Regions from separate parts of the Enterobacter sp. JS8-1 genome, predicted to be linked through region 2. Evidence: predicted binding sites of a transcription regulator. Region 2 holds the regulator's gene; each other region holds the start of a gene.
What was found. Region 2 encodes CRP, which controls carbon source genes, mostly activating them, when cyclic AMP is high. Its sites were predicted from a motif close to ATGTGANNNNNNTCACAT; they were not measured.
Positions count from the first base shown of each region.

Region 1: a site for CRP is predicted at 5,163-5,180, ahead of ACOQH0_RS19105 (2-hydroxycarboxylate transporter family protein). Genes of this name have one in related genera too.
Region 3: a site for CRP is predicted at 3,965-3,982, ahead of serC (3-phosphoserine/phosphohydroxythreonine transaminase). Genes of this name have one in related genera too.

Region 1 is NZ_CP185805.1:4,008,105-4,018,043, reverse strand. Features, by position in the region: gene ACOQH0_RS19125 (DUF554 domain-containing protein) at 1-268, opposite strand, end outside; gene ACOQH0_RS19120 (ornithine decarboxylase) at 450-2,585, shown strand; gene ACOQH0_RS19115 (response regulator) at 2,640-3,332, opposite strand; gene ACOQH0_RS19110 (ATP-binding protein) at 3,322-4,959, opposite strand; gene ACOQH0_RS19105 (2-hydroxycarboxylate transporter family protein) at 5,305-6,666, shown strand; gene ACOQH0_RS19100 (fumarylacetoacetate hydrolase family protein) at 6,684-7,547, shown strand; gene citC ([citrate (pro-3S)-lyase] ligase) at 7,558-8,580, shown strand; gene citD (citrate lyase acyl carrier protein) at 8,597-8,890, shown strand; gene citE (citrate (pro-3S)-lyase subunit beta) at 8,887-9,762, shown strand; gene citF (citrate lyase subunit alpha) at 9,773-9,939, shown strand, end outside.
Region 2 is NZ_CP185805.1:4,412,004-4,421,942, forward strand. Features, by position in the region: gene mdcE (biotin-independent malonate decarboxylase subunit gamma) at 1-696, opposite strand, end outside; gene ACOQH0_RS21135 (biotin-independent malonate decarboxylase subunit beta) at 696-1,529, opposite strand; gene mdcC (malonate decarboxylase acyl carrier protein) at 1,522-1,821, opposite strand; gene ACOQH0_RS21145 (triphosphoribosyl-dephospho-CoA synthase) at 1,831-2,688, opposite strand; gene mdcA (malonate decarboxylase subunit alpha) at 2,688-4,343, opposite strand; gene ACOQH0_RS21155 (hydrolase) at 4,572-5,594, shown strand; gene ACOQH0_RS21160 (YheU family protein) at 5,591-5,809, shown strand; gene ACOQH0_RS21165 (phosphoribulokinase) at 5,840-6,709, shown strand; gene ACOQH0_RS21170 (OsmC family protein) at 6,776-7,180, opposite strand; gene crp (cAMP-activated global transcriptional regulator CRP) at 7,492-8,124, shown strand; gene ACOQH0_RS21180 (YccS/YhfK family putative transporter) at 8,182-9,939, shown strand, end outside.
Region 3 is NZ_CP185805.1:1,640,669-1,650,607, reverse strand. Features, by position in the region: gene rpsA (30S ribosomal protein S1) at 1-445, opposite strand, end outside; gene cmk ((d)CMP kinase) at 556-1,239, opposite strand; gene aroA (3-phosphoshikimate 1-carboxyvinyltransferase) at 1,425-2,708, opposite strand; gene serC (3-phosphoserine/phosphohydroxythreonine transaminase) at 2,777-3,865, opposite strand; gene ACOQH0_RS07715 (DUF421 domain-containing protein) at 4,028-4,720, opposite strand; gene ycaO (30S ribosomal protein S12 methylthiotransferase accessory factor YcaO) at 4,848-6,608, shown strand; gene focA (formate transporter FocA) at 7,015-7,872, shown strand; gene pflB (formate C-acetyltransferase) at 7,924-9,939, shown strand, end outside.

The sequences.
Region 1 (9,939 bases), 400 kb from region 2:
TCAGGTTTTTGGCTTTGCCTACCGCATTATTGATGCCTTTTTCCAGGTAGCAAAATTCACCAATGAGCGCGCCGAGCAGGGTCGCGAGCACCATGACGGGCAGGTTGGCGCATTTGATCACCAAAAGGATGCCGATGCCTAACGAGGCCAGGCCAAATATGGAGGGCATCGAGGTGCGAATACGTTCCGGCAACCGCTGGCTTAACACTGCGCCGAGTACGCTGCCTAACAATACGGCACCGGCGTTGATAAAGGGTCCAATTACCACCGTTAACTCCTGTTACTTAATCATTGGTATTGCATGATTATGACACGACAACGCTGCATGACGCTTAGCTTTGCAAGGCTAAGTGCATACTGATTCCTTCTTGCGCCTAAAAATAAAAGGTGACATTATTGCGCGAATTTTCTCCTCCCTGTCTCACCGCCCGGTGAGGGTAACTGCGCCTATGAAAACCATGAAAATTGCCGTCAGCCGCGAGCTGGTCTCTACTGTGTCTACTCACCGGGAAATGGTGACGCTGGATAACACTGATTTTACCGATGTGGCGGCAGTGGTCATTACGGTCGCTGAAAGCTGTAGCGGCATCCTAGCGCTGCTGAAACGTACGGGCTTTCAGCTTCCGGTATTTATGTTCTCGCAGGAGCCGACGAATGTTCCTGAAGGTGTCACTGCTGTAATAGCAGGAAAAGCGCAGGAGTTCCTGGAACTGGAGGCTGCCGCCTGCCGTTACGAAGAGGATCTGCTGCCGCCTTTCTTCGACACCCTGAGCCAGTATGTTGCGATGGGCAACAGCACTTTTGCTTGCCCCGGGCATCAGCACGGCGCGTTTTTCAAAAAGCATCCCGCCGGGCGGCAGTTTTATGACTTCTTCGGTGAGAACGTGTTTCGCGCCGATATGTGCAACGCCGACGTAAAGCTGGGTGATTTGCTGATCCACGAAGGGTCCGCCAAGCATGCGCAAAAGTTCGCGGCAAAAGTCTTTAATGCCGATAAAACCTACTTCGTGCTGAACGGCACGTCAGCAGCGAATAAGGTTGTCACCAACGCGCTGCTGACCCGCGGCGATCTGGTGCTGTTCGACCGTAACAACCATAAATCGAATCATCACGGTGCGCTGATTCAGGCAGGGGCCACGCCGGTCTACCTTGAAGCGGCACGTAACCCATTTGGTTTTATCGGCGGTATTGACGAGCACTGTTTCGACGATGCGTATCTGCGAAATCAGATCCGTGACGTTGCCCCGGACAAGGCCGATGCGCCTCGCCCGTTCCGTCTGGCCATCATTCAACTGGGCACCTACGACGGGACGATCTACAACGCCCGTCAGGTGATCGATAAGATCGGCCACCTTTGCGACTACATCCTCTTTGACTCTGCCTGGGTAGGTTACGAACAATTTATCCCGATGATGGCGGAAACGTCCCCGCTGTTGCTGGAACTGAACGAGAACGATCCGGGGATTTTCGTGACCCAGTCGGTGCATAAGCAGCAGGCCGGGTTCTCACAAACGTCGCAGATCCATAAAAAGGATAACCACATTCGCGGTCAGGCACGTTTCTGCCCGCACAAGCGGCTGAACAATGCCTTTATGCTGCACGCCTCAACCAGCCCGTTTTATCCGCTGTTCGCGGCGCTGGACGTGAACGCCAAGATCCACGAAGGTGAAAGCGGACGCAGGCTGTGGGCGGAGTGCGTCGAGCTGGGCATTGAAGCGCGCAAGGCGATTGTCGCCAACTGCCATATGATTAAACCCTTTATCCCACCGGTGGTGGCGGGGCGTCCGTGGCAGGATCATGCGACACACATCATCGCCAGCGAGCGTCGCTTCTTCAGCTTCGAGCCAGGCGCGAACTGGCACGGTTTTGAGGGCTACGCCCGTGACCAGTATTTTGTTGACCCGTGCAAGCTGCTGCTGACCACGCCGGGTATCGATGCGGAAACCGGTAACTACACCGCGTTTGGTATCCCGGCGACGATTCTGGCGCACTACCTGCGTGAGAACGGCATCGTGCCGGAGAAGTGCGATCTCAACTCAATCCTGTTCCTGCTGACCCCTGCCGAAAGCAGCGAGAAGCTGGCGCAGCTGGTGGCGATGCTGGGACAGTTTGAACAGCACATTGAAGACGATACGCCGCTGGCCGACGTTCTGCCGACCATCTACCAGAAATATCCCGTGCGCTACCGTGATTACACGATCCGCCAGCTGTGCCAGGAGATGCACGATCTCTACGTCAGCTTTAACGTGAAAGATCTGCAAAAGGCGATGTTCCGCCGGGAAAGCTTCCCCGACGTCGTGGTGAACCCTCAGGATGCCAACCAGGAGTACATTCGCGGGAACGTGGAGCTGGTGCGTATTCGTGATGCCGGAGGACGCATTGCCGCTGAGGGCGCGCTGCCGTATCCGCCAGGGGTGCTGTGCGTGGTGCCGGGTGAAGTCTGGGGCGGGGCGGTACAGCGCTATTTTCTGGCGCTGGAGGAGGGCATCAATATGCTGCCGGGCTTCTCGCCGGAGCTGCAGGGTGTGTACAGCGAGAAGGATGCCGACGGGATTAAGCGGCTGTATGGGTATGTATTGAGATAGTGCGGGCTGTTGCCCTCACCCTAACCCTCTCCCACAGGGAGAGGGAACTTTTCTTCAAACCGCACTACGTTTATACATCCTCCTCGGATGCCCAATCTTCCCGTACAGCATCTCTACGCTGAGAAACCCCGCCTCCACGCAGTGTTCCAGATAGCGCCGGGTGGTGGTTTTACTCAAACCGGTTTCGCTCACCACTTCATCCACGGAAAAGCAGTGCGTTGCTTTGGCATTAAAAAGTGTTTGTACCAGTGCCAGCGTATTCTCTTCAATGCCTTTGCTGCCGTTGTCCTGACGGTAATTTTTTGCCTGCAACTGATAGAGTGAATCCACGTTCTGCTGGTCGACAATCTTCCAGACCCGCTGCTGCTCGGCAAACTGCACAAAGCGCTCCAGCGACTGGCTGAGCCGCTTCCACGACACCGGTTTGAGGATGTAGTCAAACGCGCCGTTGCGGATGGCCTGGCTGCAGGTGTCCATGTCACTGGCGGCAGTGATGAAAATCACTGAGCAGTTGGCGCGGGCCAGCATTGGGTTACTGATAAGCGTGATGCCCTTGCCGTCCGGCAGGTAGTTATCCAGCAACATCAGCTGAGGCTGCTTGCTCTCAAGCTGCGTCTGCGCGTCAGCCAGTGAAGAGGCAATCCCGACCAGCCTCAAACGCGGATGTTTACCGATCAGCTCCGCATGCAATTGCGCCAGTTCGTTCTCGTCTTCAACAATCAGTACGTCGATAAGTTCATGTTGCATAATCATTATCTTCCAGTTCTTGTGCGGGACGCCGGGCAGCTCCCGTGGCGGGAATAAACAGTGAGAAAATGGCACCGCGCGGCGTGTTATCCGCAACTTCGATGGCGCCGCCCGCCTGCGTGACGTAGCTTTCAATCAGATACAGGCCAATACCGTGATCGCCGCGCGTTTTGGTGGTAATGCCGCGTTCAAATATTTGTTCACGGATCTCCGGTTTGATGCCAATACCCTGGTCGGCGACTTCGATGATGAGTTCCTGCTCGCTCAGTTTTATCAGCACTTCAACCGGCGCATGCGGAAGCGGTGCGCGCTGCGTCGCTTCAATCGCGTTATCCAGCAAGTTCCCGATAATCGAGATGAGTTCCGATTCAAGCAGCGGCAGAAAGGATTTATCCATCCGGCAGGCGGGGTCGAAACTCAGCTCCACGCCTTTCTCCCGCGCACGCGCGGCTTTGCCTAACAGCAGGCCACAAAGCGTCGGAGAGCTAAAGCGTGAAGAGATAAAGTCCAGCAGCTCCTGCGCGTGCTCTGACTGCGCCTGAATATAGCCAATCGCCTCTTCATAGCGGCCCATGTGCAGCAGGCCGGAAAGGGTGGTCATCCGGTTGAGCTGCTCGTGGCGCATGATGCGCAGGTTATCAACGTAGCGTTTAACCTGGCTGAGCTGGGCGCTGAGCGTGTCGATCTCATTGCGATCGCGGAAGGTGATCACCCAGCCCTGCAGCGAGTTTTCCAGCATGATCCTTACCCGGCTGGCAATGACCGTAAGATCGTTAAACCGGCAGATTTCATCATGGGTGTCTTTCGCCAGCATGGTATGCGTATTGAAGAACGGAACAGGATCGATCACCTGGCTAATCAGTTGTCCGCGCAGCTCGCGGGCGGGCTGGCTTAAGCCTAATAACTTGCGTGCCGCCTGGTTGATCACTTCGATGCGCAGATCGTCATCGATAGCGATGACCCCTTCATAGATGGATTCCATCATCGCCTTCTGCTGGCGTACCAGCAGGCCAATTTCGCGTGGCTCCAGCGAGAAGATCTGCTTCTTAATACTGCGGGTGAAAAACCAGGAGAAGATAAACAGGGCGATCAGCAGCAGCACGGCGGCAATCAGAATGTTAACCACTTTATTGACGGTAATGGTATCCAGATAGCTGGTGAGATAGCCCACCGAGACAATCCCCACGACGTGCCCCGCATCGTTAAAAATCGGCGCTTTACTGCGAAGTGAAATACCTAAGCCGCCCTTGCGGATAGTGGTCGTGCTTTTACCCTGCAGAACCTCGTCGTTATCGCCGCCGACCAGCGTTTTTCCCACCCGGTCAGCAAACACCGAGTGAAACAGATGCAGCCCTTTATTATCGCCAATCACAATAAAACTGGCGTCGCTGTGGGCCGCTATTTTCTGCATAAAGTCGCTGATGCCGTTGATATCTTTCTGTTCGACTTCTTTTCGCAAAGTAGGAATAAGCGCAATTTCTTCGGCCTGTATTTTTGCACGTGCGCTCATTTCCTGATAAAGCTGTCTTCCAACGTCGACGTAATAATATCCACCCAGTAGCGCAAACAGTACCGAGAAAAAAGCGACCAGCGAAATAAACAGCTTGATCTGAAATGACACTTTCATAACTATCACGCCGGGTATCAACAAGGCAGGCTAATATATCATCTTTTCTCGTGGTGACGCCTGCTTTGCAGAAAACTTGTGATCCCTTGCACAGCAGCGCCTGTAAAAGATTTATCCGAAACGCCAGGCGTCTTAAGGCTAAATTAATAAATGTTATTTATTTGTTCATTTAAGAAAAGAAACCATAAAAACCACGGAAATAAATAAGGTGTAAATCACATTAAATAAAAGAAACCATTAAAACCATAGCTGCCATTAAAACTTCGCTTTTAATATGCCATTCCTCACATAAAGTAAGCCTTTGTGACTCTAAGCTGAACGCACAAAATAACCAAGGGGCTTATTATGAGCACAACTGACGATTCTTTCTCTGTTACCCACGACCCGATTGAAATTCAGCGACCTTCGCTCAAAGAGCGCTGGTGGCATATTATGGATACCTGGAAAATCGGGATTATTCCTCTGCCGCTGTTCGTTCTGGCGGGCGCGCTGATTGCCATTGATTGCCTGGGTGGGAAACTGCCGAGCGATATCGTGGTGATGGTGGCCACGCTGGCCTTCTTCGGCTTTGCCTGCGGCGAGTTTGGCAAACGCCTGCCGATTGTCGGCAAGCTCGGCGCGGCGGCGATTTGCGCCACCTTTATCCCTTCCGCGCTGGTCTATTACGGCCTGCTGCCGGACGTGGTGGTCGAGTCCACCACCAAGTTCTACAAATCCACCAACATTCTCTATCTCTATATCTGCTGCATTATCGTCGGCAGCATCATGAGCATGAACCGCACGGTGCTGATTCAGGGCTTCCTGCGCATCTTCTTCCCGATGCTGTGCGGCGAAATCGTCGGCATGCTGGTGGGGATGGGCGTTGGCCTGGCGCTGGGTCTGGAGCCGTTCCAGATCTTCTTCTTTATCATTCTGCCGATTATGGCGGGCGGCGTCGGGGAAGGGGCAATTCCGCTTTCCATCGGCTATGCCACCCTGCTGCACATGGACCAGGGCGTGGCGCTCGGCCGCGTGCTGCCGATGGTGATGCTCGGCGGTCTGACGGCAATCATTATCTCCGGCTGCCTGAACCAGCTCGGTAAACGCTACCCGCACCTGACCGGTGAAGGCCAGCTGATGCCGAACCGCGCGAATGCCGATGCTACTGTCTCTCAGCCTGCGTTTTCCGGCAAAGCGGACGTCACCACTATCGCCTCCGGCGCGCTGCTGGCGGTGCTGCTCTATATGCTGGGCATGCTGGGACACAAGCTGATTGGTCTGCCTGCCCCAGTCGGCATGCTGTTTATGGCGGTGCTGGTGAAGCTCTGCAACGGTGCCTCTCCGCGCCTGCTGGAAGGCTCGCAGGTGGTGTACAAATTCTTCCAGACCTCCGTGACCTACCCCATCCTCTTTGCCGTCGGCGTGGCCATCACCCCGTGGCATGAACTGGTGGCGGCGTTCACCGTCAGCAACCTGCTGGTGATCGTCAGCACCGTTTCCGCACTGGTGGCGACCGGCTTCTTCGTCGGCAAAAAGATTGGCATGCACCCGATTGATGTCGCCATCGTCTCCTGCTGCCAGAGCGGCCAGGGCGGTACCGGCGACGTGGCAATCCTGACCGCAGGCAACCGCATGAGCCTGATGCCGTTCGCCCAGATTGCTACCCGTATCGGCGGGGCGATTAACGTCTCCATCTCACTGCTGATTCTGGGCAACTTCCTCGTTTAAGTTTTCAGGAAAGAACAATGAAACTCGCAAGCTTTTTATACCAGGGAAAACGCAGCTACGGCATCGTCCAGGCCGACGGCGTGATTGATTTAGGCCGCCGTCTCGGCGACCGCTACGGCGACCTCAAGGCGCTGCTACAGGGCAACGGGCTGGCGCAGGCCACCCGCTATCTGAACGACGCCGTGGACGTGCCGCTGAGCGCCATCACCTTCTTACCGGTGATCGTGCAGCCGGAAAAAATCCTCTGCGTGGGCATGAACTACGCCGACAAACGCAAGGAATTTGACCAGCATAACCCGGCCCCGACGCTGTTTGTCCGCTTTCCGGATTCCCAGACCGGCCACAACGAGCCGGTGCTGAAGCCGCGCCACTCCAGCGAATTTGACTATGAAGGCGAGCTGGCGGTGATCATCGGCAAAGGCGGGGAGAACATCAGCCGCGACGACGCCCTGCGCCATGTGGCGGGCTACAGCTGCTACATGGACGGCTCCGCCCGCGACTGGCAGCACACCTGGTTTACCGCCGGTAAAAACTGGCGTCAGACCGGCGCGTTTGGCCCGTGGATGGCGACAGCGGACGAAATCCCGGATCCGCATCAGCTGGCAATCCGCACCTGGCTGAACGGCCGTATGGTGCAGGAAGACAACACCAGCAGCATGATCCACAAGGTTGCGGAGCTGATCGAGTACATCAGCACCTTTACCCGCCTCAGTCCGGGCGACGTGATCATCACCGGATCCCCGGGCGGGGTGGGTAAAAAGCGTAACCCGCCGCTGTTTATGAAAGAGGGCGATCGCATTGAGGTGGAGATCGAGCATATCGGTCACCTGAGCAACGTGATTATGGAAGCGCCGGCCGTTGGGCTTGCGGCGGCACACTGAGTAAGGCGGCATGAACAGTCAACCCATCGATTTTCGCCACACCCTCGTGGCGAAGCATCCGGAACGCTTAAGCCAGATCCGTTACCTGCTGGCAGACAGCGGCCTTGGCCTGGACAACGACATCACGCTGTTTGTCGAAGCCTGGTCCGGCTCTCAGCTGGTGGGTTGCGCAGGGCTTGCTGCCAACGTCATCAAATGCGTGGCGGTCAACGAGCAGCTTCGCGGCGAGAACCTCAGCGCGCGGCTGCTGGCAGAGGTGGAAAATGCGGCGCTGGAGCGCGGCCATTTTCACCTCTTCCTCTGCACCCGTCCGTGCAACCGGGAGCGCTTTGCCCGCAGCGGCTTCTGGCCGATTGCCCAGAGCGGAAACAACGCGGTGCTGATGGAGAACACCCCGCAGGGGATTGAACGCTACTGCCGTTCCCTGCGCGCGAAGCGCAATTGCGGGGAGAATATTGGCGCGATAGTGATGAACGCCAATCCGTTCACCCTCGGCCACCGCCATCTGGTGGAACAGGCGGCGACGCGGTGCGATGCCCTGCATCTGTTCGTGGTGCGTGAAGACGCCTCGTTCTTCCCGTTCAACGCGCGTCTCGAGATGGTGCGCGCGGGCGTGGCGCATCTGCCGAACGTGGTAGTGCATGAAGGCTCGCAGTACATCATCTCTCGCGCCACCTTCCCGGCCTACTTCCTGAAGGAGACCGGCAGGGTGCAGCAGGCGTGGAGCGAGATCGACGTGCTGATCTTCCGGGACTTTATTGCCCCGGCGCTCGGCATCACGCACCGCTTTATCGGCTCGGAGCCGTTTTGCGATATCACCCGCCAGTACAACCAGACGCTGCACGACCTGCTGGCCTCGCATATCGACGTGGTGGAAATGCCGCGCATCAAGGCCACCGGCAACGCCATTTCGGCCTCGGAAGTGCGCCGCTTACTGAAGACACAGCAGTTTTCCCGGATCCGGGAGATTGTCCCGGACTCCACCTTCGCGCATCTCGAAACGCATTACCGTGCGAGTGCCGAAGTCGCTTAACTACCAGGAATTTATCATGAAAATTGTAAGGGAGGCGCTGGCCGGAACGCAGGAGTCCAGCGACCTGATGGTGAAAATCGCTCCCGCTCACGGCGAGCTGGAGATTGTCATCCACAGTGAAGTGATTAAGCAGTTTGGCGAGCAGATCCGCCAGGTGGTCAACGACACATTGCGCGCCATGAACGTGCACCAGGGATTAATCATTATTGAAGACAAAGGGGCGCTGGACTGTGTGATCCGCGCCCGCCTGCAGAGCGCACTGATGCGTGCCGCCGATGAACAGGCCATCAACTGGGGGGCGCTAAAATGAGCAAACTCCGCCGCAGCATGCTGTTCCTGCCGGGCGCCAACGCCGCCATGCTCTCCACCGCCTTTATCTACCGTCCTGACTCCATCATGTTCGACCTTGAGGACGCCGTCGCCCTGCGCGAGAAAGACACCGCGCGCATGCTGGTGTTCCACGCGCTGCAGCACCCGATGTATCAGGATATCGAAACCGTGGTGCGCATTAACCCGCTCAGTACGCCGTTTGGCCTGCTGGATCTGGAAGCCGCCGTGCGGGCGGGCGTGGACGTGATCCGCCTGCCAAAAACCGACACCCCGGACGATATCTACGAGCTGGAAGGTCATCTCGAGCGTATCGAGCAGGCGTGCGGCCGCAAGGTCGGCTCCACCCGCGTGATGGCGGCGATTGAATCGGCCATTGGCGTCATCAACGCTGTGGCGATTGCCCGCAGCTCTCCGCGCCTCATCGGGATTGCGCTGGCCGCCTTTGACTACGTGATGGACATGCAGACCGAGCGCGGCGACGGCACCGAGCTGTTCTACGCCCGCTGCGCCGTGCTGCACGCCGCCCGCGCGGCGGGCATCGACGCCTTCGACGTGGTGTGGTCAGACGTTAACGACGAGGCCGGATTCCTGCGCGAGGTCGATCTGATCCGCAAGATGGGCTTCAACGGCAAATCGCTGATTAACCCGCGCCAGATTGACCTGCTGCACAACGCCTACGCCCCGACTCAGGAAGAGGTGGATCACGCCAAAAGGGTGATTGAGGCGGCAGAAGAGGGCGAGCGTAACGGCCTTGGCGTAGTGTCGCTCAACGGCAAAATGGTGGATGCACCGATTATTAACCACGCGCAGGTGGTGCTGGAGCGCGCGGCGGCCTCCGGCGTGCGTCGGTAAGGATGAGATGATGAATCAGACAGAACTTCTTCACGTGAATTTTCCCCATCTGCGGGACCTGAAGCCCTTTGATACCGCCCACAGCGCCACGCCGTGGCTGGCGGACAGCGACGCGAAACACAGCCGCAAGCTCTGCGCCTCTGTTGAAGAGGCGGTGATGCGAAGCGGCCTGCAGGA
Region 2 (9,939 bases):
CTGTTGCAGGGTGGTTTTCACCTGCGCCAGATCGTTATCGGATGGGGCGTCCGGGTTGCTGATGTCCAGCAGGTTAGAAAGCAGCCCCAGCGTGGCGTAGTTGCTGATGTCATACGCCATTGGCGGAATGGTTGCCGCCAGTTTTTCCAGGGCCTCCACGGTACGCAGCGTAATGCGCGCCGCAGACTCTTTGCCCATCGCGTGGATCAGCACGCCTTCGTCGTTAAAGGCAATCAGGCGGTTAGCCTGGTAGCCGTGCGCCAGAAACGCGCCGGACATCGCCTTGCCGACGATAAGCCCAATCACCGGATGACCGGCCAGGCGCGCGTTCGCATAGGCTGCCGCCGCACCGGCCAGCGACTGGTGAATACCAAACGCCTCTTCACGACGGCCATAGGCCTGGCTTGGGACGTCAATCACCGCCACAATCGGGCGCTTAACGGCCTTATCGGCATCCGCCGCGACAGTTTCGCTGACCACTTTCGCCAGCGTCCAGCCTTCCAGCAGACCGACTTCACCTTTCGTGGCGCGCGGGAAGTGGTTGTTGGCATCCGGAACCACGGCCACAAAGCGCACCGCTTCACCATTAAGCTCGCCGTCTGCCGCCTGCACGGACGGGCATAACCCTTCCACACGTTTTGCATTCGGGGCAAGAATGTCCAGCCAGAGTTCGCCACGGCTCATTGAGTTAGTCATCATTTCACCTCCCGGGCAAAAAGCGCGTTAATCTGTTCGGCATCGGCCTGTTTTCGGGTGTCGAAATGGGTCAGACGGTTCAGGTAATCGTCGTAGTTATCGGTGCGGTGTTTCGCCGGTACGCCTTTCGCTATCGCCTCGTTCACCGCCGCTTTCACCGCGTTTACGCCGTCGCCTACCAGCGCATCCACCAGACCGCTTTGATAACGCACTTCGCCGCCGGTCATGCTCCAGATAAACGGACGGTCGCGGGAGTCGTACTCTTCAATCCCCGCCTCCTGCTCGATAACCTGCGGGCCGTTGAGGCCGAGACGCGCTTCACGGGTCACGATCAGGTAGCTGCACAGCGCCGCGGCGATGGACATCCCGCCGAAGCAGCCCACGGTCCCGGCAACAATCCCGACCACCGGGGTATACCGGCGCAGGTCAACAATCGCGGCGTGGATATCGGCAATCGCCGCCAGGCCGAGGTTAGCTTCCTGCAGACGCACGCCGCCGGTTTCGAGGCACAGCACCGCCTGCGTCGGAATGCCGTTGCGGTTATCTTCTGCCGCCAGCTCCAGCGCCGCCGCCATTTTGGCGCCGGACACTTCGCCCATGCTGCCGCCCTGGAACGCGCCTTCAATCGCGACGACGACCGCAGGCTGACCGTTGATGGTGCCTTTTGCGACGACCATGCCGTCATCGGCCTGCGGAACAATCCCCTGCGGCCCAAGCCATGGAGAGATAATGCCTTCAAACGGATCCAGCAGTTCGCGGTAGCTGCCCTCGTCAAGCAGGACCTGCGCGCGCTGGCGCGCTTTTAGTTCGATAAAGCTGCTGTCGTTACGCATGGCTCACCCCCTCAAAGACCTGTTCGATGCGAATGCGCGCCACGCCCGGCGTCGCGCCGAAGTCGTGGATGGTCAGTTTGCCTGCGGGCAGGCTGCTGACGGTGTGTAGACGGTTGAACAGCGCCTCCCAACGACCACGGCTGTTGTCGACTGAAGTGGTGATATCAACGGTTAAGGTCTGGCCCGGTTCGGCGGCGAACAACACCTCCATATCCCCGGAGCCGACGACGCCTGCCAGCGCCCTGCCGCTTACTTCGCGGCTGGCGGGCACGGTCAATGTAATTTTTTCCATAACATCCTCTTAATGCTTTGAATAAGGCGTTTCGACGCGGTCGAGAAACAGCGTGGCGGCAAGCAGGTCGGCAGCGCCGCCCGGTGAAGCGTTGAGCGAGAGCATCTGGCGGTCTAAGCTCGCCAGCGCCTGCTGCCCTGAAAGCGTTGCGCATCCTCCGGCGTTCAGTACCCCACGAGCACCGTTCTGCATGGCGTCCAGTCCCTCCATTCCGGCGCGCGACAGCACGCAGGTGTCGGTGAGTGACGTCATGATCGCCATCAGCGCGTCGAGCCTCGCATGCGTTTCACTGCTGCCGTTGAGACGGCTGAGGCGAAGCTGCGGCAGCGCGCGCTGCATAACGTGCGGGAACGCCTGCTGCGCCTCTTCGCGTGCGCCCGGCACGCGGTAGCGGTGCGTGGCGCGCAGCCCTTTGCTGAACACTTTCGGCGCCGCATCGTCCGGGAGTTTCGCCAGCTGAGCGGCGGTATTCGCGACGGCCTGCGCAGTCGCCTCACCGCCCAGCATCGCCACCGCGCTCACCAGCAATCCCAGCGCCCAGATCGCACCACGGTGGGTATTAACCCCGTCGGTGGCAGCCATCATCTGCTGCTCACCTTCGCGGCCAAGACGGCCAACGGTTTGCCGAAGCGCAATGTCCGCCGGACGCTGCCAGCTCTGCTGCGCCAGCGCCTGAAACGTGGGGGTCAGGCTGTGCGCGGAGCGCTCCATCAGCGCAAGGGATAAATCGTGGTGCGCGCCGTTCCCCCGACTGTCCACCAGACCGGGTTTCGGGCTTAAACGTGCTTCGTCAATCAGACACTGCGTGGCGGTTCGCGCCAGCCATTCGGCACCGCCTTCAACCTGAATCTGGGGCAGAAGTTTCATTACCAGCTCCGGAATTTCGCAGGTGGGTTATACAGACCGCCGGACCACTCAACGAGGTCTGACACGCTACCTGCCGCCAGCAGAGAGCGGGTGGCGTCGGTGCGGCGAATCCCCATATCTTCCGGGTAGACCACTTTGCCGCTCTGGCGCAGTTCCGCCACGCGTTTGGCGTCAACGCCCAGGCCGATATCGGTGATCCCCGCGACGGCGGCAACCATGGCCCGACGCTCTTCCAGATCTTTCGCCCGGTAGAGGTAGGCAATGCCCTCTTCCGTCAGCACGTGCGTCACGTCATCGCCGTAAATCATCACCGGTGCCAGCGGCATGCCGGAGGCTTTCGCCACGTCGACGGCATCGAGTTTTTCCACGAAGGTCGGCTTCACGCCCGCCTGGAAGGTTTCCACCATCTGCACGACCAGCTTTTTACCGCGCTGCATTGGATCCGGCTCGGTGATCATGTTCAGCCAGGCCGGGGTCGCATGACGACGACCGTGCGGGTCATGGCCCATATTTGGCGCACCGCCGAAGCCGGAAAGACGACCGCGGGTCACGGTTGAGGAGTTGGCATAGCCGTCAACCTGCAGCGTAGAGCCGATGAACATATCCACCGCGTACTGGCCTGCCAGCTGGCAGAAGGCGCGGTTGGAACGCATGGAGCCATCGGCACCGGTAAAGAAGACATCAGGGCGGGCGCGGATGTACTCTTCCATCCCCAGCTCGCCGCCGAAGCAGTGCACGCTTTCCACCCAGCCGCTTTCAATGGCGGGGATCAGCGTCGGATGCGGGTTCAGCGTCCAGTGTTTACAGATTTTGCCCTTCAGGCCGAGCTGTTCGCCGTAGGTGGGCAGCAGCAGCTCAATCGCCGCGGTGTTAAAGCCGATACCGTGGTTCAGGGACTGCACCTGGTGTTCCGCATAGATGCCTTTGATCGCCATCATCGCCATCAGGATATGTTCCTGTTTGATCAGGCGCGGGTCGCGGGTGAACAGCGGTTCGATAAAGAACGGCTTGTCCGCAACGACCACGTAGTCGATCCAGGAGCCCGGAATATCGACGCGCGGCAGATCGCACTCGTCGTCCACCAGCTCGTTCACCTGCGCGATGACGATGCCGTCGTGGAACGCGGCGGCTTCCACCAGCGCCGGGGTATCTTCGGTACTCGCCCCGGTGTAGAGGTTGCCTTTGCGGTCGGCTTTAAAACCGGCAATCAGCGCCACGTTGGGGGACAGGTCGACGTAGAGGCGCGAGTAGAGTTCGATGTAGGTGTGAATTGCACCGATTTCGAGCTGACCGTCTTCCAGCAGCTGCGAGATACGCAGGCTCTGTGTCCCGGAGAAGGAGAAGTCCAGCTTGCGGGCGATGCCTTTTTCAAAGATATCGAGATGCTCGCTGCGGCCAACGCTCGGCATGATCATATGCAGGTCGTGAACGATTTGCGGGTTCACTTCAGCCAGCGAGCGGGAAAGGAAATCCGCCTGCTTCTGGTTGTTGCCTTCCAGCACGACTTTATCGCCCGGGGCGATCAGTTTTTCCAGCATGGCGACAAGATCGCCGGTTGGCAGTACCTTGCCCTGCACCGGTACGGACGCCAGACGACGCGCTTTCTCGCTGCGTCGTGTGTTCCATTGCCGGGTGGGTGTTTGCCCAGATAACATTATTAACCTCCTGATTCAGCACATCATTCTGATTTGCCTAACGTTGAGTAAAGTCTGCGCTCTGGCGAGAAAGGCATCAATTAAGCGTAGAGCTGAATCATTAGCCTGAGAGTAATAATCAAGGTAAAGATTTGTGATCGGGATCAGTTCATGGTTCGGAAATCCAGGCTAAACGGGGTACAATTCGGAAGGTATAGTAAATTTCTGACAAGAATCAGCATCGCCCTTATGACCCAAATCATTCCATCAGACTTCGACATTGCAGCCGAAGAGAGCGCAGAGTTCGTGCCCATGCGCGGCGTGGCTAACCCCCACCTGCAAACCATGCTGCCGCGCCTGATCCGCCGCAAGGTACAGTTCACCCCGCACTGGCAGCGCCTGGATTTGCCGGACGGCGACTTTTTAGATCTCGCCTGGAGCGAAGCGCCGGAGCAGGCCCGACACAAACCTCGCCTGGTGGTGTTTCATGGTCTGGAAGGCAGCCTGCACAGTCCCTACGCCCACGGTTTAATCGAGGCGGCGAAAGCCCGCGGCTGGCTGGCGGTGGTGATGCATTTTCGCGGCTGCAGCGGCGAGCCGAATCGCCAGAAGCGTATTTACCACTCCGGCGAAACCGAAGACGGCACCTGGTTCTTACACTGGCTGAGAGATAATTTTGGCACGGTGCCAACGGCGGCTGTGGGCTATTCGCTGGGCGGCAATATGCTGGCCTGCCTGCTGGCGAAAGAAAGTGATGCAGTCCCGCTGGATGCCGCTGTTATTGTCTCCGCTCCCTTTATGCTCGAGCAGTGCAGCTACCATATGGAGAAAGGGTTTTCCCGCGTCTATCAGCGCTACCTGCTCAACCTGCTGAAGGCCAACGCCGCGCGCAAGCTGAAGGCCTACCCTGATACCCTGCCGGTTAGCCTGCAGCAGCTTAAGCGCGTGAAGCGTCTGCGCGAGTTTGACGATCTGATTACCTCGAAGATCCACGGTTTTGCCGATGCGATTGACTATTACCGTCAGTGCAGCGCCATGCCGCTGTTGAATCAAATCACCACGCCGACGCTGATTATCCACGCCAAAGACGATCCGTTTATGGATCATCACTCCATTCCGGCACCGGAGCATTTACCGGCTAACGTGCAGTATCAGCTCACCGAGTACGGCGGGCACGTCGGCTTTGTTGGCGGCACGCTACGCAGGCCGAAAATGTGGCTGGAAACCCGCATCCCTGACTGGCTCACCTCTTTTCTGGACGGTAAAAAATGATTATCCCCTGGCAGGATCTCGCTCCCGAAACGCTCGATAATCTGATTGAAAGCTTTGTATTACGTGAAGGCACCGATTATGGTGAACAAGAACGTTCGCTCGAACAAAAGGTCAGCGATGTTAAGCGCCAGCTGAAAAGTGGCGACGTGGTGCTGGTGTGGTCCGAACTGCATGAGACGATCAATATCATGCACCGCAACGCGTTTCACGGCTGATCTGTAAACCTTTCCAGTCAGGGAGTTGCTATGTCTGCCAGACATCCGGTTATTGCCGTAACGGGCTCAAGTGGTGCGGGTACCACCACCACCAGCCTCGCCTTTCGCAAGATTTTCGCACAGCTGAATCTCCGGGCGGCAGAAGTGGAGGGCGATAGCTTTCACCGCTATACGCGCCCGGAAATGGACATGGCCATCCGCAAGGCGCGCGATCTGGGCAAACACATCAGCTATTTCGGGCCGGAAGCCAACGATTTCAGCCTGCTGGAACAAACCTTCCGCGAATACGGGCAGAGCGGGACCGGGCAGTCCCGCAAATACCTGCACACCTACGACGAAGCGGTTCCCTGGAATCAGGTGCCGGGGACGTTCACCCCGTGGCAGCCGCTGCCGGAGCCGACCGACGTGCTGTTTTACGAAGGGCTACACGGCGGCGTGGTCACGCCTCAACACGACGTCGCGCGTCACGTGGATCTGCTGGTCGGCGTGGTGCCGATTGTTAACCTTGAATGGATCCAGAAGCTGACGCGTGACATGAGCGAGCGCGGGCATTCTCGCGAAGCGGTGATGGATTCCGTCGTGCGCTCCATGGAGGATTACATCAACTTCCTGACGCCGCAGTTCTCCCGCACCCACATCAACTTCCAGCGCGTGCCGACGGTGGATACCTCCAACCCGTTTGCGGCCAAAACGATCCCGTCGCTGGATGAGAGCTTTGTCGTCATCCATTTCCGCAATCTCGAAGGCATTGATTACCCCTGGCTGCTGGCGATGCTGCAGGGCTCGTTTATTTCGCACATGAATACGTTGGTGGTGCCGGGCGGAAAAATGGGGCTGGCGATGGAGTTAATTATGACGCCGCTGGTCCAGCGGCTGATGGAAGGGAAGCAGATCGCGTAAACATGTTCCCTCTCCCTGTGGGAGAGGGTTAGGGTGAGGGCATCAACACGCACGATGCCCCAATAATTAAGCCTCGATCACTTCATACGAATGCGTGATTTTTACCGCTTTCTCCAGCATTAACGCCACAGAGCAATATTTCTCCGCAGAAAGGTCTACGGCGCGTGATACTGCGGCATCTTTCAGTTCTTTACCGGTCACGATAAAGTGCAGATTAATGTGCGTGAACAGGCGTGGCGCCTCTTCGCGACGTTCGGAAGTAAGCTTCACTTCGCAATCGGTCACATCATGGCGACCTTTTTGCAAAATCGACACCACGTCAATTGCACTGCATCCGCCCGCCGCCATCAGCACCATCTCCATCGGGCTTGGGGCTTTGTCGCCGGAGTTACCGTCCATCAAAATCTGATGTCCAGAAGCGGATTCGCCCAGGAACGTTAAACCTTCAACCCATTTGACACGCGCTTGCATATTCATTAACTCCAACGTTGCATTTTTGGTGACAGATTACGCGTGCATTACATTTCTCGCAACGGAAGGCGACCTGCATCATGCTGAAGCGAGACACCAGGAGACACGCGGCAAAAGCTATGCTAAAACACTCTGGATGCTACAGTAATACATTGACGTTACACATGTATGCAGAGGACATCAAACTTTACTGGCTGCGAAACGTTACGACAGCCGACTTCCCAGGGTATGGGTAAGAATTCGATTGCAACCCCAGAGTCCGGATGCATCTTATGACTCTGGTGACAGCTTATAACAGAGGATAACAGCGCATGGTGCTTGGCAAACCGCAAACAGACCCGACTCTCGAATGGTTCTTGTCTCATTGCCACATTCATAAGTACCCATCGAAGAGCACGCTGATTCACCAGGGTGAAAAAGCGGAAACGTTGTATTACATCGTTAAAGGCTCGGTGGCAGTGCTGATCAAAGATGAAGAAGGGAAAGAGATGATCCTTTCTTATCTGAACCAGGGCGATTTCATCGGTGAACTGGGCCTGTTTGAAGAGGGCCAGGAACGTAGCGCCTGGGTTCGTGCAAAGACAGCATGTGAAGTGGCTGAAATTTCTTACAAGAAATTCCGTCAGCTGATTCAGGTTAATCCTGACATCCTGATGCGTCTTTCTTCCCAGATGGCGCGCCGTCTGCAGGTGACGTCTGAGAAAGTGGGTAACCTCGCCTTCCTGGACGTAACCGGCCGTATCGCGCAGACCCTGCTGAACCTGGCAAAACAGCCAGACGCCATGACCCACCCTGACGGCATGCAAATTAAAATTACCCGCCAGGAAATTGGTCAGATCGTCGGTTGCTCCCGTGAAACAGTGGGTCGTATCCTGAAAATGCTGGAAGACCAGAACCTGATCTCCGCCCACGGTAAAACCATCGTGGTTTACGGAACGCGTTAATTCCGCTCAAACGGCGTGCCATCGCAAGGTGTCACGCCGTTTTTGTCTCTACTCCTCATGTGGCGCAGGCTGATCTATCACCCGGAAGTTAACTACGCACTGCGACAAACGCTGGTGTTGTGCCTTCCTGTGGCCGTGGGCCTGATCCTCGGACACCTCCAGCAAGGTCTGCTGTTTTCCCTCGTGCCCGCCTGCTGCAACATTGCCGGTCTGGACACGCCGCATAAGCGCTTTTTCAAACGCCTGATTATCGGTGGCTGTCTGTTTGCTGGCTGTAGTCTCGCCGTACAGCTCCTGCTTGCCCGTGATATCCCTCTGCCCCTGATCCTGACCGTGCTGGCGATGACGCTTGGCGTGACGGCGGAAATCAGTTCGCTGCACGCGCGCCTGCTGCCCGCCTCGCTGATTGCGGCTATCTTCACCCTGAGCCTCGCCGGGAATATGCCGGTGTGGGAGCCGCTGCTGATCTACGCCCTTGGCACGCTCTGGTACGGGGTGTTTAACTGGTTCTGGTTTTGGCTCTGGCGGGAACAGCCGCTGCGTGAATCCCTGAGCCTGCTCTATGTGCAGCTTGCGGATTACTGTGAAGCCAAATACACCCTGCTCACCCAACATACCGACCCGGAGAAATCCCTGCCGCCGCTGCTGACGCGCCAGCAAAAGGTTGTCGACCTGATTAGCCAGTGCTACCAGCAGCTGCACATGCTTGCCGCCAACAAGAACCACGAATACAAACGGCTGCTGCGCACTTTCCAGGTGGGGCTGGACCTGCAGGAGCATATCTCCGTTAGCCTTCACCACCCGCAGGAGGTACAAAAGCTGGTAGAGCGCAGCCATGCAGAAGCAGTGATCCGCTGGAACGCCCAGACCGTCGCCGCGCGGCTTAGGGTACTGGCTGACGATATTCTCTATCACCGCTACCCCACGCGTTTTAACATGGATAAACAGCTCGGCGCGCTGGAGAAAATCGCCCGTCAGCATCCGGATAACCCGGTAGGCCAGTTTGCCGCCTGGCACTTCAGCCGTATCGCCCGCGTGTTGCGTACGCAGCGCCCGCTTTATCCCCGCGACCTGATGGCGGATAAGCAGAAACGTCTGCCGCTGCTGCCTGCGCTCAAAAGCTATCTGTCACTGAAATCCGCCGCCCTGCGCAACGCGGCGCGGATAAGCGTGATGCTGAGCATTGCCAGCCTGATGGGCATGGCGCTGCACCTGCCTAAACCCTACTGGATCTTAATGACCGTGCTGTTTGTCACGCAGAACGGCTACGGGGCCACGCGAGTGCGTATCTTCCACCGGGCTGGCGGAACGCTAGCCGGGCTGATTATTGCGGGCGTGACGCTTCACTTCCACGTGCCGGAAGGCTATACGCTGGTCGGGATGCTGGCGATCACCATGGTGAGCTATCTGATCATCCGTAAAAATTACGGCTGGGCGATGGTGGGCTTTACGGTCACGGCGGTGTACACCCTGCAGCTGCTCACGCTCAACGGCGAGCAGTTTATCGTGGCTCGTCTGGTCGATACACTGATTGGCTGCCTGATTGCCTTCGGCGGTATGGTCTGGCTGTGGCCGCAGTGGCAGAGCGGATTGCTCAGGCAGAACGCCCATGACGCGCTGGAAGCCGACCAGCAGGCCATTCGCCTGATCCTCAGCGACGATCCGCAGCCCTCCCCGCTGGCGTATCAGCGGATGAAGGTCAACCAGGCGCACAACGCGCTGTTTAACTCGCTCAATCAGGCGATGCAGGAGCCGGGGTTTAACTCGCACTATCTTGCAGACATGAAGCTGTGGGTGACACACAGCCAGTTTATC
Region 3 (9,939 bases), 2.1 Mb from region 2:
CTTCGAGGTGCAGGGTGTCACGGACTGGACGAACGTCTACCAGTGAACCTGGCAGGAACGCACGAATACCATTCAGCTCAACAGTGAAGCCGCCTTTAACTTTGCCGTTGATAACACCGACCACAGTTTCAGCTTCTTCGTAAGCTTTTTCCAGCGTGATCCAAGCTTCGTGACGCTTAGCTTTCTCACGGGACAGCAGGGTTTCACCGAAGCCGTCTTCCACTGCATCCAGAGCAACGTCAACTTCGTCACCAACCTGGATTTCCAGCTCGCCCTGGGCGTTTTTGAACTGCTCTGCCGGAATGGCGGACTCAGATTTCAGACCGGCGTCAACCAGTACTACGTCTTTGTCGATAGCAACAACAACACCACGAACGATGGAACCCGGACGGGTTTCGATTGTTTTTAAGGATTCTTCAAATAGTTGAGCAAAAGATTCAGTCATGTTTAATCTTCAGGTTAAGATAACGTCCACCTGGCTCCATGCCGGATGGGGTTGTTTCACATACCCGCCGTCAATCCATTGCAGCGGGGGTACTACTAAATCGGTCGCGATTACGCGAGTGCCAATTTCTGGCGCGCATATTGTAGCGCTTTTTCAATCACTTGCTCAATAGTTAAACTGGTTGAATCCAGCACTAATGCATCTTCTGCAGGAACAAGTGGGGCGACGGCGCGGTTACGATCGCGGTCATCGCGCTCTTTTATCTCGGATAAAAGGCGATCAAAGTTAACACTAAACCCCTTTTCCTGCAACTGAAGCATGCGGCGTTGCGCACGTTCTTCCGAAGAGGCGTCGAGGAAAATTTTCACTGGCGCATCAGGGAATACCACCGTTCCCATATCGCGTCCGTCAGCGATCAGACCTGGGGCTTCACGGAAACCACGCTGGCGGCGCAGCAAGGCTTCGCGAACGCGCGGGAAGGCCGCGACCTGGGAGGCCGCGTTAGCGACTTCCTGAGTACGAATTTCCCCGCTGACGTCCTCTCCTTCCAGGATTACTTCAAGGTTGCCATCAGTCGAAACAAAACGCACATCCAGATGCGCAGCCAGCGGTACCAGCGCTTCTTCAGAGGCGACATCCACATGGTGATGCAGCGCAGCCAGAGCCAGCACGCGATAGATTGCTCCCGAATCTAAAAGATGCCATTGCAATGCTTCTGCCATCGCTTTGCACAGAGTACCTTTCCCTGCGCCACTAGGCCCATCAATGGTGATTACCGGGGCAAGTGCCGTCATCTTTTTCTCCTTAAATAAGGCATACCGTTTACATGAACGCCGCGCATTATACGCGCCAACGTGCGCAACTGTTACCTTTGCGTGCAAATTACAGAATGATAGAAGCAGAGTGTAGAAGAAATGAGCGGGAGTGTTCGTCAGGAAGCGTAAGGAAATGCCGCATCGGATGATGCGGCATGAGGGTATCAGGCCAGCGTACTAATGCGCGCCAGCTGCTCGAAGTAGTCCGGGAACGTTTTCGCCGTACATTTCGGATCAAGAATGGTCACAGGCGTGTCTGACAACGCCACCAGCGAGAAGCACATCGCCATACGGTGATCGTTATAGGTGCCGATTTCCGCAAACTGCAGTTTTGCCGGCGGGGTCACGCGAATGTAGTCTTCGCCCTCTTCCACCTCTGCGCCGACCTTACGCAGCTCGGTCGCCATCGCGAACAGGCGGTCCGTCTCTTTTACGCGCCAGTTGTAGATATTACGCAGCGTGGTAGTGCCTTTGGCAAACAGCGCCGCCGTGGCGATGGTCATCGCCGCATCCGGGATATGGTTCATGTCCATGTCGATGGCATTCAGCTCGCCGTGGGTACAGGAGATAAAGTCATCGCCCCAGGTAACAACCGCGCCCATTTTTTCCAGCACGTCCGCAAAACGGATATCGCCCTGCACGCTGTTACGGCCAATACCGGTCACTTTTACCGTGCCGCCTTTAATCGCACCCGCGGCCAGGAAGTAGGACGCGGATGACGCATCCCCTTCAACCAGGTAGTTGCCCGGAGACTGGTACTGCTGTGCCCCGCGCACCACGAAGCGCTCATAAGACTGGTTTTCCACCTCAACGCCGAAGGTTTTCATCAGGTGCAGCGTGATATCAATGTACGGTTTAGAAACCAGATCGCCTTTAATCGCGATCACCGTATCCTGCGGTGCCAGCGGCGCGGTCATCAGCAGTGCCGTCAGGAACTGACTGGAAACGCTGCCGTCCACCTCAACGTTACCGCCTGTAAAACCACCGCGCAGACGCAGTGGTGGATAGTTTTCCTGCTCCAGATAGTCAATCTGCGCGCCGCCCTGGCGTAAGGCATCGACCAGATGGCCAATCGGACGCTCTTTCATACGCGGTTCGCCGGTCAGCACAATATTGTTGCTACCCAGACACAGGGCTGCCGCCAGCGGACGCATTGCAGTACCCGCGTTACCCAGAAACAGCTCAAGCTCTTCAGCGGAACGTAATGCGCCGCCGTTGCCGGTTACTTCACAACGGGTACGATCGTCAGAGAGAGTGTAATGAACGCCCAACGCTTTCAGTGCATTGAGCATATGGCGCACGTCATCGCTGTCCAGCAGATTTGTGAGGACGGTGGTGCCGTTTGCCAGAGCTGCCAGCAGCAGAGCGCGGTTCGAGACACTTTTTGAACCAGGCAGATTGATGGTGCCATCTACCCGCGCGATAGGTTGTAACGTCAGGGATTCCATGAAACTAAACTCTCAACTCAACATAATAAAAACCCCGCAGGGATGCTGCGGGGGTGAATAACAGCAAATTAACCGTGACGACGTTCGAAGTCGATCATGAAATCGGTCAGCGCTTTGACGCCTTCAAGCGGCATAGCGTTGTAGATGGAGGCACGCATGCCGCCCACCACACGGTGGCCTTTCAGCGCGTGCAGACCCGCAGCGAAGGACTCATCCAGGAAGGCTTTATCCAGGTTGCTGTCGGCCAGCTGGAACGGCACGTTCATGCGGGAACGGTTAGCGATGGCCACATCGTTACGGTAGAAATCGCTCTTGTCGATCACGCCATACAGCAGTTCAGCCTTCTGCTGGTTAACCTTATCCATCTGCGCCACGCCGCCGTTTTGCTTCAGCCATTTGAAGACCAGGCCGGAAAGGTACCAGGCAAACGTTGGTGGCGTGTTGAACATAGAATCGTTATCGTTCAACACGGTGTAATCGAGAATCGACGGGCAGGATTTGTTTGCTTTGCCCAGCAGGTCTTCACGCACAATCACAATAGTCAGCCCAGCAGGGCCGATATTTTTCTGTGCGCCAGCGTAGATCACACCGTAACGGCTAACGTCCAGCGGCGTGGAAAGAATGGTCGAAGAGAAGTCCGCGGTAACAACCACGTTTTCACCAAAGTTTGGCTCTTCATGGATGGCGATACCGTCAATGGTTTCATTCGGACAGTAGTGGAGATAGGCTGCGTTATCAGAAACTTGCCACTCGCTCATCGGCTTAACGCCGCGCAGGCCGTCAACGGTCACTTTGGCGTCGATAACATTCGGTGTGCAGTACTTATGCGCTTCTTTGACAGCGCTGGCCGCCCAGTAGCCCGCGTCCACATAATCAGCGGAAGTTTTGTCTCCCAGCAGGTTGAGCGGGATACCGGCAAACTGACCGCGCCCACCGCCGTGGCAGAACAATACTTTGTAGTTCGAGGGAATGTTCAGCAGATCGCGAAAATCCTTTTCTGCCTCTTCCGCCACCTGAATAAACTCTTTACCCCGGTGGCTGATTTCCATCACCGACGTACCGAGACCATTCCAGTCACAAAGTTCCTGTTGAGCCTGTTTAAGTACGTCTGCCGGTAACATCGCCGGACCTGAACTGAAATTAAAGACTTGAGCCATTTCCCCTCACCACGCTAAAAGCCATAAGTTATAACTGTGGATATCGGTTTTATCATTCAGTGACACGCGCCGCAATGTCTAAAACTTATGACCCGTGAAATGTGTCCTGCGTCACACAAAACAATCTGCCGCCTCGCTAAGACAAAACCGACAAAATGGCTGTCAGGTGATGCGTTTAGCCCGGCTAACCTTCGTCCATTCCGGATTTGCACAGCGAGGGCATAGTTGACGATCCCCCGGCAGCATCGCAACTACGTGGCTGCATCTCACGCAGGCATATTCGCCCGCTTCAGGTACCGTTCTGAAACGCTCAATCAGCATATCCGGCAGGATACACAGTCCCGGCTTCACCTCGTCGTCAGAATAGTAATAGACGCTGATCTGCCCGTTGGTTTCCATGATCGCCAGCCGCACCTGCCCGAGCTGTTCAACGCTGTTCAGGCGTAGCTCCATAAAGAACTCAAACTCGGTCATATTGGCGCTTTGCACGTTTTCCCAGGCCAGCTGTCCGTCCTCGACGATAACGACCGGCTTCCCTTCAAGCAGATCTTCCAGCTTTTCACTTTTCGACATCAGCCACATGACAAGACGGTAAAGTAGCGCCAGTGAGACAAAAACGATAAACACCGGCACCATCGGCACATCGTCATAAAAGGCGACGTCCCCCGCCGCTGACCCCAGCGTCAGGATGATCAACACTTCAAAGAGCGACATCTGCCGCACGCCGCGACGGCCAGTGATTTTAAGAAACAGGAAGACGAGTACGAAGGTATACAGGCTGCGCAGCGCCACTTCGCCCAGAAACTCAGGAGGAACTTTATCAAACGCCATCCGCTGGAGATCAAATGCTTTCATTTTTCTATGCCTTAACAGTCAGTTACTGCCACTAAGCATAGCCCAGCCTTTTATTTTCGCCGAAGATAGCACCCGTCACGCAAAACCCGTATCATTGCGCGCTTTACGTACGATAAAAGTGAACGCCATGACTCAAACGTTTATCCCCGGCAAAGACGCCGCTCTGGAAGATTCCATCGCTCGCTTCCAGCAGAAACTGACCGACCTGGGTTTTAACATCGAAGAAGCCTCCTGGCTCAATCCGGTGCCGCATGTCTGGTCCGTGCATATTCGCGATAAAGACTGTGCCCTGTGCTTTACCAACGGTAAAGGCGCGACAAAAAAAGCGGCACTGGCCTCTGCGCTGGGTGAGTATTTTGAGCGTCTGTCCACCAACTATTTCTTCGCTGACTTCTGGCTGGGCGAAACCATCGCTAACGGCCCGTTCGTTCACTATCCGAACGAAAAATGGTTCCCGCTGACCGAAGACGACGAACTGCCGGAAGGCATTCTCGACGCGCGCCTGCGTGCGTTCTACGATCCAGATAACGAACTGACTGCCAGCATGCTGATCGATCTGCAGTCCGGTAACGAGGATCGCGGTATCTGCGCCCTGCCGTTTACCCGCCAGTCTGACGAAAAGACCGTTTACATCCCGATGAACATCGTCGGTAACCTGTATGTATCTAACGGTATGTCCGCTGGTAACACCCGCAATGAAGCGCGCGTGCAGGGTCTGTCTGAAGTCTTCGAACGTCACATTAAAAACCGCATCATCGCCGAATCCATTAGCTTGCCAGAAATTCCGGCAGACGTGCTGGCGCGCTATCCGGGCGTGGTGGAATCCATCGCTAAGCTGGAAGCAGAAGGTTTCCCAATCTTTGCCTATGACGGCTCGCTGGGCGGCAAATATCCCGTTATCTGCGTCGTGCTGTTTAACCCGACCAACGGCACCTGCTTCGCCTCCTTCGGCGCGCACCCGGACTTCGGCGTGGCGCTGGAGCGTACCGTCACCGAGCTGCTGCAGGGCCGTAGCCTGAAAGATCTCGACGTGTTCACCCCGCCAACCTTTGACGATGAAGAAGTGGCCGAGCATACCAACCTCGAAACCCACTTCATCGACTCCAGCGGTTTGATCTCCTGGGACATGTTTAAGCAGGATGCAGACTATCCGTTCGTGGACTGGAGTTTTGCCGGTACCACGGAAGAAGAGTTCGCCACGCTGATGGCAATCTTCAAAGCGGAAGACCAGGACGTCTATATTGCTGACTACGAACACCTTGGCGTCTACGCGTGCCGCATTATCGTTCCTGGCATGTCCGACATCTACCCGGCTGAAGATCTGTGGCTGGCGAATAACAGCATGGGCGCGCACCTGCGCGAAACGCTGCTGGCCCTGCCGGGCAGCGAGTGGGAGAAAGAAGATTATCTGAACCTGATCGCCCAACTGGACGAAGAAGGCCACGATGACTTCACCCGCGTGCGTGAACTGCTGGGTCTGGCGACCGGTAAAGACAACGGCTGGTACACCCTGCGTATTGGTGAGCTGAAAGCGATGCTGGCTCTTGCGGGTGGCGATCTGGATCAGGCCCTGGCCTGGACCGAGTGGACCATGGAATTCAACCAGTCCGTCTTCTCAGCCGAGCGCACCAATTACTACCGCTGTCTTCAGACGCTGTTGCTGCTCGCTCAGGAAGAGGACCGTGAACCTCTGCAGTACTTGAATGCCTTTGTTCGTATGTACGGTGCAGATGCCGTCGAAGCAGCCAGCGCGGCGCTGAGCGGCGAAGAGCCGTTCTATGGCCTGCAGGCTGTTGATAGCGATCTGAAAGCCTTCCCGGCACATCAGTCGCTGCTGAAAGCGTATGAAAAATTACAGAAGGCAAAAGCCGCTTACTGGTCAAAATAAGCGCACATAACATTACCAGATGTAGGCGTATCCAATCGTCTGGGCTATATTACGGGGCAATTTCATTGCCCCTTTTTTTTATTTTTTCGGTAATGACGTTTGATTGTAATAATTAAGTTAATTACGGGTAAATATAATAATACTTACCCGGGCTGGACTGTTACTTTTTGTGGTAAATACTCCATTTTAATTAACTGTTTTACGGGAGGCCTAACGAAAAAATTCAACTCTTTTCACAACTTTTAAAATTTATTTTTATACGGATAATCAAATACTTACTCCGCATTCGCTGTAAATCCATACACATTGCGGGCCTATAAGCCAGGCGAGATATGATCTATATCAATTTCTCTTCTATAATGCTTTGTTAGTATCTCGTCGCCGACTTAATAAAGAGAGAGTTAGTGTGAAAGCTGACAACCCTTTTGATCTTTTACTCCCAGCTGCAATGGCCAAAGTTGCCGAAGAAGCGGGTGTCTATAAAGCAACGAAACACCCGATGAAGACGTTCTATCTGGCGATCACGGCCGGTGTGTTCATCTCAATCGCTTTCGTCTTCTACATCACTGCCACCACCGGTACTGCCGGGATGCCTTTCGGCATGGCCAAACTGATTGGCGGCATTTGCTTCTCACTGGGTCTGATTCTTTGCGTCATCTGCGGCGCCGACCTTTTCACCTCTACGGTGCTGATTGTTGTGGCGAAAGCCAGCGGAAGAATTACCTGGGGTCAACTGGCTCGCAACTGGCTAAACGTCTATGTTGGTAACCTGATTGGCTGTCTGCTCTTTGTTCTGTTGATGTGGCTCTCTGGCGAGTATATGACCGCCAACGGTGGCTGGGGGCTTAACGTCCTGCAAACCGCTGACCACAAAATGCACCATACATTTATCGAAGCTGTTGCTCTCGGCATCCTCGCAAACCTGATGGTCTGCCTGGCCGTCTGGATGAGCTACTCGGGTCGTAGCCTGATGGACAAAGCCATGATTATGGTTCTACCGGTTGCGATGTTTGTTGCGAGCGGCTTCGAGCACAGTATTGCGAATATGTTTATGATCCCAATGGGGATTGTTATCCGCAACTTTGCGAGCCCGGAGTTCTGGACCGCAGTTGGTTCAAATCCGGAAAGTTTCTCTCACCTGACAATCATGAACTTCATTACTGATAACCTGATCCCTGTCACTATCGGGAACATTATCGGTGGGGGTCTGTTAGTTGGGTTGACATACTGGGTCATTTACCTGCGTGGCGACGACCATCATTAATGGTTGTCTCAGGCAGTAAATAAAAAATCCACTTAAGAAGGTAGGTGTTACATGTCCGAGCTTAATGAAAAGTTAGCCACAGCCTGGGAAGGTTTTGCGAAAGGTGACTGGCAGAATGAAGTAAACGTACGTGACTTCATTCAGAAAAACTATACCCCGTATGAAGGTGACGAATCCTTCCTGGCTGGCGCAACTGACGCGACCACCAAGCTGTGGGACAGCGTAATGGAAGGCGTTAAACTGGAAAACCGTACTCACGCGCCAGTTGATTTTGACACCTCCGTTGCATCAACCATCACTTCTCACGATGCTGGCTACATCAACAAAGCCCTTGAGAAAATCGTTGGTCTGCAGACTGAAGCACCACTGAAACGCGCAATCATCCCGTTCGGTGGCATCAAAATGGTTGAAGGTTCCTGCAAAGCGTATAACCGCGAGCTGGACCCAATGCTGAAAAAAATCTTCACCGAATACCGCAAAACCCACAACCAGGGTGTATTCGATGTTTACACCAAAGACATTCTGAACTGCCGTAAATCTGGCGTTCTGACCGGTCTGCCAGATGCGTATGGCCGTGGCCGTATCATCGGTGACTACCGTCGCGTTGCGCTGTACGGTATCGACTTCCTGCTGAAAGACAAATACGCGCAGTTCGTTTCCCTGCAGTCTGACCTGGAAAACGGCGTAAATCTGGAAGCGACTATCCGTCTGCGTGAAGAAATCGCTGAACAGCACCGCGCACTGGGTCAGATCAAAGAGATGGCTGCTAAATATGGCTGCGATATCTCTGGTCCTGCTACCAACGCTCAGGAAGCTATCCAGTGGACCTACTTCGGCTACCTGGCCGCGGTTAAGTCTCAGAATGGTGCAGCAATGTCCTTCGGTCGCGTATCCACCTTCCTGGATGCGTACATCGAACGTGATATCAAAGCAGGCAAAATCACCGAGCAAGACGCTCAGGAAATGATTGACCACCTGGTCATGAAACTGCGTATGGTTCGCTTCCTGCGTACCCCTGAATACGATGAGCTGTTCTCTGGTGACCCAATCTGGGCAACAGAATCAATCGGTGGTATGGGCGTTGACGGCCGTACTCTGGTAACCAAAAACAGCTTCCGCTTCCTGAATACCCTGTACACCATGGGTCCTTCTCCGGAGCCGAACATCACCGTTCTGTGGTCTGAAAAACTGCCTCTGAACTTCAAGAAATTCGCCGCTAAAGTGTCTATCGATACCTCTTCTCTGCAGTACGAGAACGATGACCTGATGCGTCCGGACTTCAACAACGATGATTACGCTATCGCTTGCTGCGTAAGCCCAATGGTTGTTGGTAAACAAATGCAGTTCTTCGGTGCGCGTGCAAACCTGGCGAAAACCATGCTGTACGCAATCAACGGCGGCGTTGATGAAAAACTGAAAATGCAGGTTGGTCCTAAGTCTGAGCCGATCAAAGGCGACGTTCTGAACTTCGACGAAGTGATGGATCGTATGGATCACTTCATGGACTGGCTGGCTAAACAGTACGTCACTGCGCTGAACGTTATCCACTACATGCACGACAAGTACAGCTACGAAGCCTCTCTGATGGCACTGCACGACCGTGACGTGGTTCGCACCATGGCATGTGGTATCGCGGGTCTGTCCGTTGCCGCTGACTCCCTGTCTGCAATCAAATATGCGAAAGTTAAACCAATTCGTGACGAAGACGGCCTGGCTGTAGACTTCGAAATCGAAGGTGAATACCCGCAGTTTGGTAACAACGACTCTCGCGTTGATGACATGGCGGTTGACCTGGTAGAACGTTTCATGAAGAAAATTCAGAAACTGACGACTTACCGTAACGCTATCCCGACTCAGTCTGTTCTGACCATCACCTCTAACGTTGTGTATGGTAAGAAAACCGGTAACACCCCAGACGGTCGTCGTGCTGGCGCGCCATTCGGCCCAGGTGCTAACCCAATGCACGGTCGTGACCAGAAAGGTGCAGTTGCCTCTCTGACCTCCGTTGCTAAACTGCCGTTTGCTTACGCGAAAGATGGTATCTCTTATACCTTCTCTATCGTGCCA